Regions from separate parts of the Ningiella algicola genome, predicted to be linked through region 1. Evidence: predicted binding sites of a transcription regulator. Region 1 holds the regulator's gene; each other region holds the start of a gene.
What was found. The regulator FliA, encoded in region 1, starts transcription of late flagellar genes. The targets are predictions, from matches to a motif close to CTAAAGNTNNNNNNNNNNNNGCCGATA.
Positions count from the first base shown of each region.

Region 1 (5,336 bases):
ACAGAGCCATTAAGCTGGTTGATTTTGGTTTTCACCACATCCATACCAACACCACGGCCACTAATATCACTGATCTCCGTCTTGGTAGAAAAGCCCGGGGCAAAAATCAAGTTAAATGCTTCAACATCTGACATACGGGCAGCCGAATCAGCGTCTAACACACCTCGACTAATCGCAATTTCTTTCAGCTTCTCAGCATCCATTCCTTTGCCGTCATCGGCAATGGTTAATAAAATATGATCGCCTTCTTGAGACGCAGCAAGTCTTACTGTACCCATTCTCGGTTTGCCGGCCGCCTCGCGATCATCTGGCATTTCGATGCCATGATCCACAGAGTTTCTGACCAAATGCACCAATGGGTCGGCTAAGGCCTCAACTAGGTTCTTATCTAAATCGGTTTCTTCGCCTTCTAATACAAGTGATATTTCTTTTTTCAGCGTACGAGCCAAATCTCGAACGACGCGAGGGAAGCGACCAAATACCTTTTTAATAGGCTGCATGCGCGTTTTCATCACCGCACCTTGCAAGTCACCTGTGACCACATCCAAATTCGCTATGGCTTTGGACATGCTTTCGTCAGCTAGGTTGATTCCCAGGCTCAATAGGCGGTTTCGCACCAACACAAGCTCACCTACCATATTCATAATCTGGTCTAGGCGTTTGGTATCAACCCGCACAGTTGTTTCACCTTGAGGCGCTGCTGGTTTGTCCGACTTCTTGCCCGCTGCTTTTGCAGGCACTTTAGGCGCAGTGGCCTTGGCAGGTGCTTTTGTAGACTTATCAGAAACAGTTGTATCTGCCGCCGCCTTTGGTGTTTCTTTTTCTGTATCTGGCGAATTCGCTTTCGATGCTGCCGGCTTACTTGCAGATTCTGCCTTTGCTTCTGTGCTGCTTTTGCTATCGACGGGGGCTTTACCCTGACCGTGTAAATCGTCAAGTAAGGCTTCAAACTCTTCGTCGGTTATTTCATCGTCATCTGAGCCTGTAGTGGCATTGCTCGTATCTTTGCTATCGTTTGAGATAGATTTATTAGCACCGGCGTCAGCTTTGAAACTACCTTTGCCGTGAAGGTCATCTAGCAAAGCCTCAAATTCATCATCGCTAATGTCTTCACTAGCGCTTGCGTCGTTATTTGAAGCTGATGACGCTTGAGAATCATTTTTGGCGCTGTCTTCGTTTTGCTTTGCGCTAGGACCTTTATCACCGTGAAGTTCATCAAGTAAGGCTTCAAATTCGTCTTCGGTTATTTCGTCAATACCTTCTTGATCAGCAGCAGAATCACTTAACTCAGGCGTGGGAGATTGATCGACGCCTTCGTCTGAGGTCTGAGCTACTTCGCTAACAATAGCTTCACCTGCGTCTTCGGCAACAAATATTTGTTCACCCTCTTGCTCTGGCGTGCTTAGCTTGTGCAGCAAATCAATTAAGTGAGGAGGCGCTGCCTGTAATGGCTCTCTGGCCTTCACATTTTCGAACATGTCTACCACAACGTCTGTGGCTTGGAGGATCACATCCATCAGTTCTGGCGTTAGCGTGCGCTGGCCATTACGCATAATATCGAATACGTTCTCAGCACCGTGACAAATATCCACTAGCTCGGTAAGCGACAAAAATCCTGCGCCACCTTTTACAGTATGATAGCCACGGAAAATAGCATTCAACAGATCGGAATCTTCCGGGTTGTTTTCTAAATCTACGAGCTGTTCTTGCAATTGCTCTAATATTTCTCCGGCTTCCACCAGAAAGTCTTGCAAGATATCCTCGTCAACTTCAAACGACATTCGTTTGCTCCCCTAAAAACCTAAACTAGACAGTAAATCGTCAACGTCGTCTTGTCCTTGTACGACGTCGTTACGCGTTGCTGCGTCAATAATTGGCCCTTCGGCTTTCTCTTTATCGTCAGATTCTGCAGAAGGTTGAGTATCGGGTTTGTCAACAGTGCTACTGTTCGTTTTTGTAGAAGAACAATGCTTGTCGCGTTTAGCTTCTTCATCACTAAAGGCAGAGAGCATATCTACTAAGTTATCTTCCACTTCTTTGACAAGTTCGATAACGCGCTTAATGACCTGACCGGTAAGATCCTGATAACCTTGTGCCATCAACACTTCAGTGAGCATGGTATTGAGGTTTGCGGAGTCCTCTCTAGCATCGTTTAAAAGCGTGTCCAGCTCTAAGCACAGGCTCTTGAACTCACCGAGTTCAATCTGCCGAGACATCAACTTCTTCCACTCGGGCATCACGGTATTTAGACGGTCATTTAAGGCTTCAGCAATGGGCATGCTACGCTCAACTGCATCCATCGTAGAGTTGGCGGCTTGCTCTGTCTGTTCAATGACGTATTCAAGCCGCGATTGCGCGTCAGGAATTTGGGTATTCGTTATGTCTGCCAACCTATGGTCAAGCTGAAACGTCGATAAAGAGTCATGTAGTTGACGTGTGAGCTTGCCCACTTCAGAGAAAAGCTCTGTCGATTCACGCATCGTGATGTTATGCACAATGTTGTTGGCTGATTCAATTTCACCCGCTTGGATGTGCTGGACCAAAGCCTGCGCCTCTTCAAGCGAAATCAAAGATGCTTCATTAGTCATTAGACCTTCCTTTTAATCGTAAGGATCTCGTTGAATGAGAATGTCTCAAAACAAGAATTATCCTAAGCGTTCGAAGATTTTGTCTAACTTCTCTTTCAGCGTCGCGGCAGTAAATGGCTTAACAACATAGCCGTTTACACCTGCTTGAGCTGCTGCAACAATCTGCTCTTTTTTAGCTTCAGCCGTTACCATTAACACGGGTAAATGCTTTAACTTGTCGTCAGCACGTATTGCTCGTAGCAAATCAATACCTTGCATACCTGGCATGTTCCAGTCAGTCACTACAAAGTCGAAATCACCTTGATTTAGCATAGGCAATGCCGTATTTCCGTCATCTGCCTCTTGCACGTTTGTGAAGCCTAAGTCTTTCAGCAAATTTTTGATGATTCTTCGCATCGTTGAAAAGTCATCAACAACGAGAATTTTCATGTTCTTATCCAAAACTACCTCCGCAATGGAAAATGTGATTTATCTAATCTTTATTTATGTCGCGCTTACTTGATTTCACAGTAAGGGCTATTCAGCAGTGCGCCACGACTGCATCTTCGCTTTCAATTTCAGCATGGCCTGGCTGTGAATTTGACTGACGCGAGATTCACTTACTTCGAGCACTTCACCAATCTCTCGTAAATTTAACTCTTCGTCATAGTAAAGTGACAATACGATAGCTTCGCGCTCTGGTAATGTAGTTATCGCCCGCGCCAGCGCTTTCTGAAATGATCCTTGCATCATTTCTTCAAAAGGTTTGTCTGACCCCTTGTTTTCTTCGTTTGAAAGCACATCTTCACTCACGCCTAAGTCTTCAATGCCGACCAGTTTGCCTGCATTCACTTCGTTGAGCATTTGATGATATTCTTGTACAGATACGTTCATAACCTCGGCGACTTCTGTATCGCGAGCATCCCTTCCAGTTTCTTTTTCAACCAGATTGATGGCCTCTGTAATTGCTCTAGAGTTCTTGTGCACGGAGCGCGGTGTCCAGTCACCTTTGCGAATTTCATCGAGCATTGCGCCTCTTATGCGAATACCGGCGAAGGTCTCAAAACTTGCGCCTTTCGTGCCGTCGAAATTTCGAGCAGCCTCTAGTAGGCCAATCATGCCTGATTGAATGAGATCATCGATTAACACACTTGCAGGTAATCTAGCCATTAAGTGGTGAGCGATGCGTTTCACGAGCGGAGCATGACGCTCAACCAATTGGTTTTTGTCTATTTGCTGTTGATATACGGTCACTTTATTACTCACTTTTATTTACCTACTCATGCAAAGACACTAGGTTTTCAATAAAGAACTCCAAGTGTCCGCCTGCTTGTGTGGGAATCGGCCAGGTCACGGCTCTCTCTGCTAACTTTGCAATGGCTTTTGCAGCAGGTGAACCAGGGTAAGCATCTACAAGTGCAGTTTGCTTGCGAACGGCCTTTCTTACATTCTCGTCAAATGGCACGATACTGACTAATTCCAGCGCTACGTCTAAAAAGCGTCCAGTGACCTTTGACAACTTACTGAAGAGCTCACGACCCTCTCGTTCAGAGCGCACCATATTGGCTACCACTTTGAACTTAAACACGCCGTGTTCTCGATTTAAAATTTTAATTAATGCATAGGCATCGGTTAACGATGTTGGCTCGTCACAGACAACTATCATCACGTCTTGCGCCGCACGTGAGAAACTCACCACCATGTCAGATATACCGGCTGCGGTATCAACCAACATCATATCGATGGGTGTTTTCAGCTCACTAAAAGCACGAATTAAACCCGCGTGCTCATGCTGCCCAAGCTCTGCCATTGATTGCGTACCCGACGTTGCAGGCGCAATTTTTACGCCATGAGGACCGGTAACTAACACCTCATCTAGGGTGCAATCGCCTGACAAGACATGCGCTAAGTTTCTGTCGACTCTTAAGCCGAGCATTACGTCAACATTGGCTAGGCCAAGGTCAGCGTCGAGCACCATTACGCGTTTTCCACGTTTAGCTGCCGATACTGCGAGGTTGAGTGTAATATTGGTCTTACCAACACCACCTTTACCGCCGGTCACCGCAATGACTTTTATTTGTTTTGATTGATTCATAGTTCTTAAGCTACTTGCTTGATCGATTATCATAGACCACCGGCTAAGGCGAAAGCCGCCTCGTCGTCTGCATGCACACCATATTTTTTATGAAGCTTGGCAGCAACAAGGGTTAAATTAGCCGAGTCTGCGAGTTTGATATCCTCCGGAACACGCTGACCATCGGTCACATAATTTAGTGACAGATCGTTTTCTATTGCCACGCTCAGTGCTTCTCCCAGGCTGTAACATTCATCTAGCTTGGTGAATATGCAGCCTTGAATATCAGTGGAGTGATAAGCCTTGACGGTTTGCGTCAGCACTTGGTATTGCGCGCCTGCGGGAAGCACAAGGTACTTGCGGATATTGACAGATAAGCCAGTTTCGTACTCATTGAGCTGCTCAATTAAGCGAGCATCTCGCTGACTGAAACCGGCAGTGTCTATTAACACTAATTTTTTGTTGCGCATTTGGTAGAGCAATTGATTAAGCTCTTCTGCGTTTTGGGCTTTTTTCACACTGCAGCCAATAATGCGGCCATAGGTTGCCAGTTGCTCATATGCGGCAATGCGATAGGTATCAATGGTAATCATGGCAACCTGATCAGCGCCATATTTTTGCGCGTATTTCGCCGCCAGTTTCGCTAATGTCGTAGTTTTGCCTGTTCCAGTAGGACCAACCAGGGCAACCACCCC
Region 1 covers NZ_CP171821.2:1,265,990-1,271,325, forward strand. The annotation lists gene PN836_RS05700 (chemotaxis protein CheW) at 1-1,781, opposite strand, end outside; gene PN836_RS05705 (protein phosphatase CheZ) at 1,794-2,588, opposite strand; gene cheY (chemotaxis response regulator CheY) at 2,646-3,029, opposite strand; gene PN836_RS05715 (RNA polymerase sigma factor FliA) at 3,105-3,833, opposite strand; gene PN836_RS05720 (MinD/ParA family protein) at 3,844-4,695, opposite strand; gene flhF (flagellar biosynthesis protein FlhF) at 4,692-5,336, opposite strand, start outside.

Region 2 (5,336 bases), 110 kb from region 1:
CAGCACTGCATTGCGCGTCTTGCGCAAAGATGTCCGCTCTAATTGAGACTGTCACAAAACCGTCGTGGTAGACCTCATCTACTAGTTCTACAGATGAGACCTCGCCACTTGCGCGTATTTCAAGCTTTTCATCGAGCAATAAGCCATTTGCGATTTGTTGCACGCTAGTCACCGAAGCGCCTGCAAACAAAAGTGCTTGGCGAATCGCTTCTTGTGTCGCTTCAGCTCTCGCTTGTTCTTTGTCTCCATTAACAATAATGGCTTGTCCACTTGCGCTAAACCAAGCGGCAAAACTTGGCATGCTTGCGCTTAACAGCAGAACAAAAGTGATAAAAAAGGGCTTGAACATTGCACGCTCCTGGCAAAATAAATACAGCGATATACATACGCTATTCAAGCTCTATGCCAATAGGGTCTGCACTTCCAAGCTAATTTTGCATTAATTAATGCACACACCTTGTGTACTGGCATATGCTTTGCTTCATCCTGATCAAATCAGGTACATAAATGTGTGCGGCGCTTTGTTGCGTCGGTCAAAATGAGGAAACAGCGTTGATTAAATCACTGCCTAATTCATCACCTATGCGAAATTCCATGCTTAATGAAACTAACAAGCGTGCTGAAAACGCAAGTGGCAAAGCTAAGCTAGCCAGAGCGCTATTACTAGCGTGCACCTTCTCTATTAGTGCCTGCTCTTCATTAGTATCGAAGCATGTTGAGTGGGAAACCGTTGCTCCGCAGCAATATCCAGTCTTAAATGCGGTAGGTTATGCGCCTATTGCTGCCCAGCTAGGCTTAAATGATACAAGCAAACGATTACAGGCAATGAAAGCGTCAAAATTAGATGCGTACCGGGAGTTGGCAGAGCAGGTTTATGGGCAGCGTATTGATGGCGATCAGTCCGTTGCAAATCTTATCCTCACTGATACTCAGTTACAAGCCTCAGTAGAAGGCGTAATACGAGGTGCTCGAGTGTTGAAAAGCTATCCTGTAGGAGAGGACACTTATGCTACCGAATTAGAGCTTGATATGGCGCTTGTGTACGACCTTTATTTAAGTACAGCAAAGCCTAAGCGCATAAAAGACGTGACATACTATTAGCGCAGTAAATTAATGCTTATCAGGCACAAAAAAACGCACTTTCTAGTGCGTTTTTAGTGGGTGCAAATCCAAAGTGAGATAATTCTTAAATGACCTTATGCCGAAATACGCTTGCCTAGTAAATCCGCATTTGCCTTGCCAGCACGGTCGTAGGTAATAGACTCTTTTGCTCTAAGTTCCATCATCATATTTCGTAGGTGAACTAAACGAAGCTGCCCATGTTCAACCGACTTTGCGTTGATTTCAGTCAGGTATTTACACTCGTTTAGCACTTTCTTGCAATCTTCTAGCAACGCGGAACAAGCGTGAGGAACGTCTGACTTTTCAGCCACTCTTGCATACATTATTTCCACGGCTTGATCTTGCGACTCTATACTCGCTAGCAACTCAGATTTATCTTGCAACAGCTGCATTAGTTTCTCAGGCTCGCGTGAGCTGATTAAGTGTAACTCTTGCTCCAGAACTGCTTTTAATTCACATAGCAATTCCAGCTGCTTGGAAATTGCATTTTCAAGACTGCTAGCCATGGTAACTCCTAAGCCTTAACGCCTAAAATTTGCGATTCTAGTACCGCAATTTTGTTTGCGAGTACTTCAGGGTTGACGCGGTATTCGCCATCGGCAATTGCTTTTTTAAGCTTGTCCACTTTTTCCTGATTTACGGGCGCTTCGCTACCTTTTTTCTGTACGTTAGCAAGCTGCTGTGCAGACTGCGTTAGCGAAACAGAATCTTGACGAGCAGGCGCCGCATTTTGAGAAGCGGAAGCATTGCTTGCAGCGTTTGAAGACTGCGCTTGTGTTTGCTGTTGCGCGAGTTTAGACGGATCTAACTGCGGCTTGTTTGTGTTGTTAATATTGTTAATTGACATAGTATTGCACCACCATTTATTACCTCTACATCTCTTGTATCGGCTGCACTTGTCTAATCTTTAGTGCTATATGCGACATTTTTTTGTCGCCAAATACAATTATAGCAATTTATTGACAAGCTGCCGTTTAAAAAGTGCTATATGTATACTGAGCACTCAAACAAGCTCTGCTAAGTTTGTTTTACGCTTTTTGTCCAAATACCCTCGTTATCTGGGCCTTGCGACGCTTCGGCGTGTATAGAATGTATCGTAGCGTTTAGCCTGAGGTTTAATTCACAAGCTGTACGTAGTTATGCTGTTAAATACGCTTTTACTTAAATCACACGCTACATGAGCCTATTTGCAACCATCGTGCCAAGCGACACATCTTGCTTCCCTTGACGATACATCGCCCTTCTCACCTGAACCGTTTTATATATTTATGGTAACCCGGTCAGTGCTGGCAACGGTCGCAACTATTCGTTTATCGGACGATATATTACGAACTGCAATCGTATCGCCTAATGTGCCATCTTGCTCTGCGATTCCGTATACCTGAATACTTAAGCCGCCTGCGATAGCGCTGATGGTGACGCGATCCCCCTTGCATACAAAGCATAGCATTGATGCATTAATCACTGTGCCCGGTCGGACTCTGCGTTTCAAACGAGCGCCGCTAATTTCTTCTACTGAGCGAAATGCGCTACCTCGCAAACTGTTTTTACTCACATCAGCCAGAGCAATATTTTGCGATGTTAATAGTGCGCCAGGACTAAGAGTATCGGCACTCACCACCACTTTCTGAATAGTCACGACACTCGCATTTACGAACGTAAACCAATTAAGGTGCGGACAAGACACTTTTACTGAGATATTACTGAGTCGTGGATCGTAGTTTGGACTTTCAAATTCAAACGCTTGCGCACATTTAGGCACAGTAATTCTAGCGTCAAGCTGACGAACACTCACCTGAGTGTCAGCATCTGCGTCATTAATGAGGGTATTCAGAACATAGTCTTTCGTTTGTTCTTGTATAAGCTCGTGAAGATTGGGTTGTGCAACGCCACAAAAACTTACCAAAAATAAAGTAAAGACAATGCTCATTCTTGTCGATACAGAGATATCTTTTATGAAGTGCATGGTAGTCATCCTTTGGTGGCATGTTGATTTCAATCGCATTGTGGAAAACAAATCAAACAATGCGACAAGCTAATATAGCGAATTCAGCAAGGTTCGTGCCACGCAAGAAACAGACTTCTCGCAGTGCCTTTATGAACAAAGCAACTGCACAAATGCTTAGGGGGAATTAATGTCAGGTATTTTAGATTCAGTAAATCAGCGGACGCAGCTTGTCGGCCAAAATCGGTTAGAGCTGCTGCTGTTTAGACTCAATTCGAAGCAGCGCTTTGGCATCAATGTATTTAAAGTGCGTGAGGTGCTTCAATGCCCGCCGCTCACCTCTATCCCAAAGCTAAATTCATTAGTACGAGGTGTCGCCCACATTCGCGGAAAGACTCTCTCAGTTATTGATTTATCTATGGCAACGGGCGGTTCTCGAATAGAAGATTTGACGACAGCCTTTATCATCATTGCGGAATATAATCGCTCAGTACAGGGCTTTCTGGTTGGTTCAGTTGAACGCATTATCAACACCAACTGGGACGCCATAATGCCGCCGCCTACCGGAACAGGAAAAGCCAGTTATTTGACGGCAGTTACAGAAGTTGACGATGAGCTTATTGAAATACTGGATGTAGAAAAAATATTAAATGAAATTTCGCCGCTGTCGACCGAGGTCTCTAACGACATTGCAGATAACGTAGATGTATCAAAGAGCGATGGTAAAATTATCTTCATCGCGGATGATTCCTCTGTTGCTCGCAATCAGGTTAAAAAAGCGCTCAATACGCTAGGCCTTGAAATTGAATCGGCCAAAAACGGAGCCGAGGCGCTAAAACGTCTTAAGGAGCTAGCGGCTGAAACCGGTGATGTGACGGATAAAGTCGGAATTATTGTGTCGGATATAGAAATGCCTGAAATGGATGGTTATACGCTCACAGCCGAAATTAAGAACACACCAGAGCTTTCCAGACTGCATGTTGTTTTGCACACATCTTTAAGCGGCGTATTCAATCAAGCCATGGTAACAAAGGTTGGCGCAGATGATTTTATTGCCAAATTTCATCCAGATGAGCTTGCCTCTTCGGTACAAAAGTGGCTTCAGACTGACCTAAAAGGCAAACTTTGAGTGACAAAGCCAAGACCGTCACAGAGTAAAACTTTACTTTCTGCGGCGCAATACGACAAGTTCGCTCGATTTTTAGAGGCTCGACTTGGTATTACTTTAGGTGTGAATAAGCAATACTTAGTATCGAGCCGCTTATCTAAAGTCATGCGAGATTTTTCGTATGAGGATATCAATATCTTCATTGATCAAGTCGTATCCCAACAAAATCCTAATGTTAGCACTGGCGCGCTAGAAGCGATGACAACCAATGAAACCTTTTGGTTTAGAGACGAGTACCCCTATCAAATTCTTGCAAAACATTTGCTGCCAAACTTAGCTTCGCAAAAGAACAAGTTACGTATATGGAGCAGTGCATGTTCATTTGGACAGGAGCCATACTCAATCGCAATGGTGATTGCAGAATTCCAAAGGCAGTATCCCACAGCCTTTGCCAATGGGGTTGAAATTGTCGCAAGTGACGTATCTCAGCAAGTGTTGGATTTTGCAAAGCAAGGTGAGTATGACGAGCTTGCAATCAATCGTGGCCTACCCACACAAATGCTACAACGATACTTTGAAAGTGGAGTAAGCAATAAGGCATGTATTAGCGCTGCTATTCGCAGCCGCGTGACTTTCAAAAAACTTAACTTGCTCGACAGCATTGCACATCTTGGAAGCTTCGATATTGTTTTTTGCAGAAATGTACTGATTTACTTTGAGGCAGAACGCAAGGCAAACATACTGCAAAAAATTTCCGCTTTACTTCATAATGAGGGTGCGCTTCTATTGGGTGCTTCTGAGTCCATCAATGGCGCAGAACAGCATTTAAGGCTTAAAAAATGTGAGCAAGGCCTATATTATTCAAAGGCTTAGCGTCAGCTAACTGTATTCCCCCCGTTTTAAAAAACTCTAAATTTCTTCTTTTTTATCTCCTTGGCATAGCACTTGCTCTGTTTTTGACATGACAGTCATTTAAGCAATTAGGTATACGTTATGGCCATTAACTTAGACCGCTTAGCAGGATTTCACCACAACGCACTGAAAGTGCGATCTGACAAAATGGAAATCATTGCTGGGAATTTAGCGAACGCTAATACACCGGGTTACAAAGCCCGCGATATAAATTTTCAAGATGCGATGAAGCAAGCCATGGGCACTTCG
Region 2 covers NZ_CP171821.2:1,380,076-1,385,411, reverse strand. The annotation lists gene PN836_RS06210 (flagellar assembly protein T N-terminal domain-containing protein) at 1-349, opposite strand, end outside; gene PN836_RS06205 (LPP20 family lipoprotein) at 595-1,101, shown strand; gene flgN (flagellar export chaperone FlgN) at 1,197-1,628, opposite strand; gene flgM (flagellar biosynthesis anti-sigma factor FlgM) at 1,637-1,969, opposite strand; gene flgA (flagellar basal body P-ring formation chaperone FlgA) at 2,381-3,088, opposite strand; gene PN836_RS06185 (chemotaxis protein CheV) at 3,258-4,196, shown strand; gene PN836_RS06180 (CheR family methyltransferase) at 4,197-5,048, shown strand; gene flgB (flagellar basal body rod protein FlgB) at 5,169-5,336, shown strand, end outside.
Region 2: a site for FliA is predicted at 2,007-2,033, ahead of flgM (flagellar biosynthesis anti-sigma factor FlgM). Genes of this name have one in related genera too.

Region 3 (5,336 bases), 1.6 Mb from region 1:
CTCCCAAGTTTGCTCAAGCGCTCTGGTAACGCAAGTGAACAGGATTCTAGAGAGCGTAAACCTAGAAAAGCAAATAACGCTAAGAAAAAGCCTACCGCAGACGCCAGTTCAGGTGAACTCGCCACGCTGTATGTAGGAAACATTTCTTACAATGCAGACGAAGAGGCCATAAAGGCATTTTTCGCAAAGCACGGCGAAGTAAAATCCGTGCGTTTAATGAAGGATAGGCGTACTGGAAGACGCAAAGGTTTTGGATTTGTTGAAATCAACGCTGGTGAAGAGGAACGCTTTATTTCAAAACTGAATGATGCAGAATTTATGGAGCGAACAATCAAAGTTCGTCCCGCTAAGGATAAAGTTGACTCATAGCATTGATTAAGAATTGACGCGATAGAAGAGGTCGACCATTCGACCCGCTCTATCTAAAGTCTGGGGCTTAATCGCGCCGCATTTATATAAACTTAGCGTTGAACTTGTGGAACCTGTTGATGGCTTGCACTAAATCAGGGACTTGTACATCTTTCATTTGGTTTACTAAGCCGTTAATGATGTCTTGATAGTCTTCTTGCGACGCTAGTTTTTGCTCAATGTTAGCGGACATATCCATTAACTTTGCTACATAAGCTGAAACGAGTTTTGGCGCCTCTACTGCTTGTCCTCGCTCTAGCGTGCCCATTAGCCTTACATTCTCATAGGCATTCGAGACAGAATTCTCCGATGTGGACGCCATCTTAACAAACTGCTCATTTTCATATCCAAGCGCAAGAGCGCTGCTGTACGAGCTCTCAATATTTTGTCGATAGAAAGTATCGATCACTGCGTCGACTTCATTTATTAAGTCGGCTAAATCTCTTCTTTCAGTCGTACTGACAGCTCCCGAAATATTAAAGGAGAGGTTTGACGCTTGGGTGGTGTAAATCTCTAGATCAGATGCTTTACCTTGTTCTTCATTAAAGACACGAGCGCCAAGTTCAATGTCAACTTGCGCACCCGATGGTATCCTCATGAAGAAGCTACTAGTTTGCGCATCCTGTTCAGTACTGCTCGTATTTTGTGAAGCAAAAACTGCGTTAAGGGGTATAGCCTTAACTTCCTCGATCATTTGCGCTTGTTTGCTATTAATAAGCTCTTCCAATGGCTCGCTAATATAATTGCCCAATTCTTTTTTAGCGTTTTCAACACCTAAGGTAATCCCTTCTATCGCTTGCTGCCTGAAGCTTTGCAATTGTTCTTCTGAAGCGCCATTGTTCGCAAATTCGTTCAGTGACTGGGTAACAAAGCCAATCACATTTTTTCGCACCAAATCAATATCAAACTCCATAGGTTTTGAATCGATTTCGGGTTCCTGAAGTTTAAGGGCTAAGTTTCCGCTCTGCGATTGCGTTGCGCCTTCTATGCCTTTGCCTACCGAAAAAGAGAGTACCTTAGCAGCCACACTCTCGTGAGAACCAGTTGCGCTGTATCTATCCGCACTGGGAGCACGCTGGTTTGACTGGCGATTCTGTAAATCGACTACATTGGCTGCGTCTGCTGCTGATAAACGCACTGCTGGAGCATTCATCTCTACCGTATTCATTGTATTACCTCACTATCCTCATCCATGTTATCGGCAAGATAAGATTTTCTTTAATAAATAGTTGGTAATTATATTTTCGCCGTTACAATCGACTCTTCCAATTTCAAATGAGCTGTGTAAACGAAAAATGAATCAAGCGAAAAATGTCTATGCAAGCGAAACTTACTCTGACGAAGACTACGCAATACAGCTCAAAGAAAAGAAAAACCGGCTAATGGATATGCTAAAGCCGTTTTCGACAGAGCACTCTGCACTCTCATTTGATGTACACACCAGTACACCAAAGCATTATCGTATGAGAGCTGAGTTTAGAATCTGGCACGAGGGCGATGAGAGCTATCACATTATGTTTGATCAAGGCACGAAAGCTAAATATCGCGTGGATGCCTTGCCCAGCGCTTGCAAACTCATTAACCATGCAATGATTGAGATGATGAGAGAGGTGAATGCAGATCCAAGCTTGAGGCATAAACTGTTTCAACTTGACTACCTTGCCACGACGTCCAACGAGCTCGTAATTTCGATGCTTTACCATAGACAACTAAACGAAAGCTGGCACGAACAAGTCAATCAGTTACGGAACAAGCTTAAACTTACATTGGGGTTAGAACGATTCAATATCATTGGTAGGGCAAAAAAACAAAAAGTGTGTGTGGACGAAGATTTTGTTTACGAAACGCTATACATCAACGGCAAAGCGTACCGCTTTAAACAAGTAGAAAATAGTTTCACACAGCCCAATGCAACAATTAACGTCCAAATGATTGAATGGGTGCTGAACAAGCTTGGGCATGACACCATGGACTTACTTGAGCTTTATTGTGGAAACGGGAATTTCAGTCTCCCTTTGAGCCAAAGTTTCAGAAAGGTGCTCGCTACAGAAATATCGAAAACCTCTGTTAATGCTGCGCTGGATAATATTGAGGCTAATGGAATTGATAACCTACAAATTGCAAGACTTAGTAGCGAAGAATTTACTCAGGCTTTCAACCAAACGCGCGAATTCAACCGGCTTCGAAATATCGATTTATCAAGCTATGAATTCTCGACCGTTTTAGTTGACCCGCCACGAGCTGGACTTGATGCACAGACCTTGGCTTTGATTCAAGGTTTCGACAAGATTGTTTATATTTCCTGTAACCCCACTACCCTAGCAGATAACTTAAAAGCTCTATTAACGACTCACGAACTAGAGCATACCGCTATGTTCGACCAATTCCCTTTCACACCGCATATTGAAAGTGGCGTTATACTTCGTCGAAAAGTATAAAAATGGCGCTCACTTTTGATAATTTGCAGAGTATTGTAGTGCTCCTAGCTGAACAAAACGTAATTGAATCATGACGCGTTTCGCAATGCCCCTAACCTCACTTGGAGTCGAATCGATTGCCTCGGCACCCGCGCTAAAGACAAGCCTTACCATCGCTTGCGCTTGCAGATGAGATATTTCGGGAGGCAGCGCTAAGTTAGATGAAATATAATCTGATAATTCTTCAGTAAAATATTGAATTTCTCTCATAACCGCAGCTCTAAAGGCTGACGATGTTCCGGTATGCTCGCGCAGTAGTAACCTAAAAACATTTCTGTTTTCCATAATGAACTCCATGAATGTCTGCACGGAAATTTCGATTACGCTACCGCCTTTTTGTATGCGTTGGCGCGCTTTTCGCATTAATTGTCGAAGTGCAAGACCGGACTCGTCGACCAGTGTGAGTCCAAGTTCGTTGATGTCCGCGAAGTGGCGATAGAAGGAAGTAGGCGCAATACCGGCCTCACGAGCAACTTCGCGTAAACTGATAGCAGTAAAACTTTTATTTTCATCTAAAAGAGTAAATGCTGCATCCACAATTTTTTGACGCGTCTGCAGCTTTTGTTGTTGTCGATTCATAGTTTTGGAATTACGTTTTGATGACATCATGACAACATATAACTTGCCTTTAAACAAACGAAAAGTTAAATTAAGCGAACAGTTGTACGCTGAACCAAAGAAGTGAAAATTTAGTGAAGAAACCTCGTATTATCCCCTTAAACATTGCAGTATTTTTAGCCACTACCCTTATTGCTCTCATCGCAACCCCCATCTGGATCATTTTCAACGGTATTGATTCGACCGAGATCATAGTGGCAGTTGCTTTATTCTTTTTCACTGGCATGTCAATTACAGCTGGCTATCATCGGCTCTGGTCACATAAGACCTACGACGCCCACCCTATCGTAAAGGTGTTTTTAGCAATTGGCGGAGCAATGGCAGTGCAAAATAGCATTTTGCACTGGAGTTCAGACCATCGAGTGCATCATCGCTACGTGGATGAAAACGACAAAGACCCTTACTCTGCGAAAAAAGGCTTTTGGTTTTCTCATATTGGTTGGATGTTGAGGGAGTACCAGGCCGAACGATATAGCGATTATCGAAATTGCAAAGACTTGCAAAAAGACAAGGTTGTGATGTGGCAGCACAACCATTATTTAGCCATTGTATTGGGCGCTAATTTTGGCATCACAGCATTGTTAGGTTTTTTAAATGGTGACGTGCTCGGCATGGTATTAATTGCTGGGGTAGCCCGACTCGTTGCAGTGCATCATGTAACGTTTTTCATTAACTCGCTAGCGCATATCTGGGGTTCTCGCCCTTACACAGATTCGAACACCGCTCGTGACAACGGTTTGTTAGCATTTTTTACCTTTGGAGAGGGATATCATAATTATCATCACATATTTGAATATGATTACCGAAACGGGATCCACTGGTGGCAATACGATCCAACGAAGTGGTTGATAAAGGCACTGTCCTGGTTGGGTTTAACGTCGAACTTGCGCACCACACCAGAAGAAAGAATTGAAAAAGCAAAACTTCAAATGCAGTTAAAGAATGCAAAAACCAAGCTGGTCCATTTGCCTAATGCCGATGAAATTGCAGCTGTTGTACAAGCCGAGTATGATTTATTGGTCAGTAGAATGACAGCCTATTACACCGCAAAGAAGCGATTGATGCGCGAAAAACATAGTAATATTAAGGCCTCATATGAAAGTCTTGAACTTGATTTCAAATACAGAGAATTAAAGCAGGCTTTTGCGCTTCAAAAAGAAAAATGGCATTCCATTTATTCCCTTTATTTGGAGCCACAAGTTGCGGCGTAGCGTTAAAGCAAAATACCGAAAACTAAAAAACCCGTGTTTTGCACGGGTTTTTCGTATTAGTTTGTCGCCATTTTACTAATGTTCGACTTTTGCTAGCTGAGCATCTTTGTGAGCAACCACTTTAATATTTAAGGTCTCAGGGTCTATTGTGAGTGACGCCATTGCGTTATCACCGCTTTCAATTTGCTGTGAAAAGTCTTTTTGAGACTGAACAAAAGCGTCGTTCATTTCTATTTTGTTACTCATACACGATGCATTTATCTCAAATGACTTTGCGTCTACGCATGCAAAGCTTGAACTTTCAGGTGCCTTCGATTGAGAGGCTGAAGCACCGAAACATGCTAATACCAGCATTACGGCAATGGGTGACTTCATATCTTTCTCCTTTTATTGATAGTGTTAAGTATAAGTTGGAATAACCAAAATATCAAGATGCATCAGACAAATATTACAGTAGTATGACAATATAATGATAAATAGATGACAAAATATCTTTCTATCTCGCTATCGGCACAATGAGGTAGATTTTAAATCGGAAATGAAGAATAAATTGAAAGTAAAGCACTGCACGAGTTGGATCTCATGCAGATTTAGCTGAAATATAAGTATCTAAATACAAACC
Region 3 covers NZ_CP171821.2:4,412,158-4,417,493, reverse strand. The annotation lists gene PN836_RS19275 (RNA recognition motif domain-containing protein) at 1-369, shown strand, start outside; gene PN836_RS19270 (DUF5610 domain-containing protein) at 452-1,576, opposite strand; gene trmA (tRNA (uridine(54)-C5)-methyltransferase TrmA) at 1,704-2,846, shown strand; gene fabR (HTH-type transcriptional repressor FabR) at 2,856-3,464, opposite strand; gene PN836_RS19255 (acyl-CoA desaturase) at 3,578-4,714, shown strand; gene PN836_RS19250 (hypothetical protein) at 4,790-5,089, opposite strand.
Region 3: a site for FliA is predicted at 1,605-1,631, ahead of PN836_RS19270 (DUF5610 domain-containing protein). Genes of this name have one in related genera too.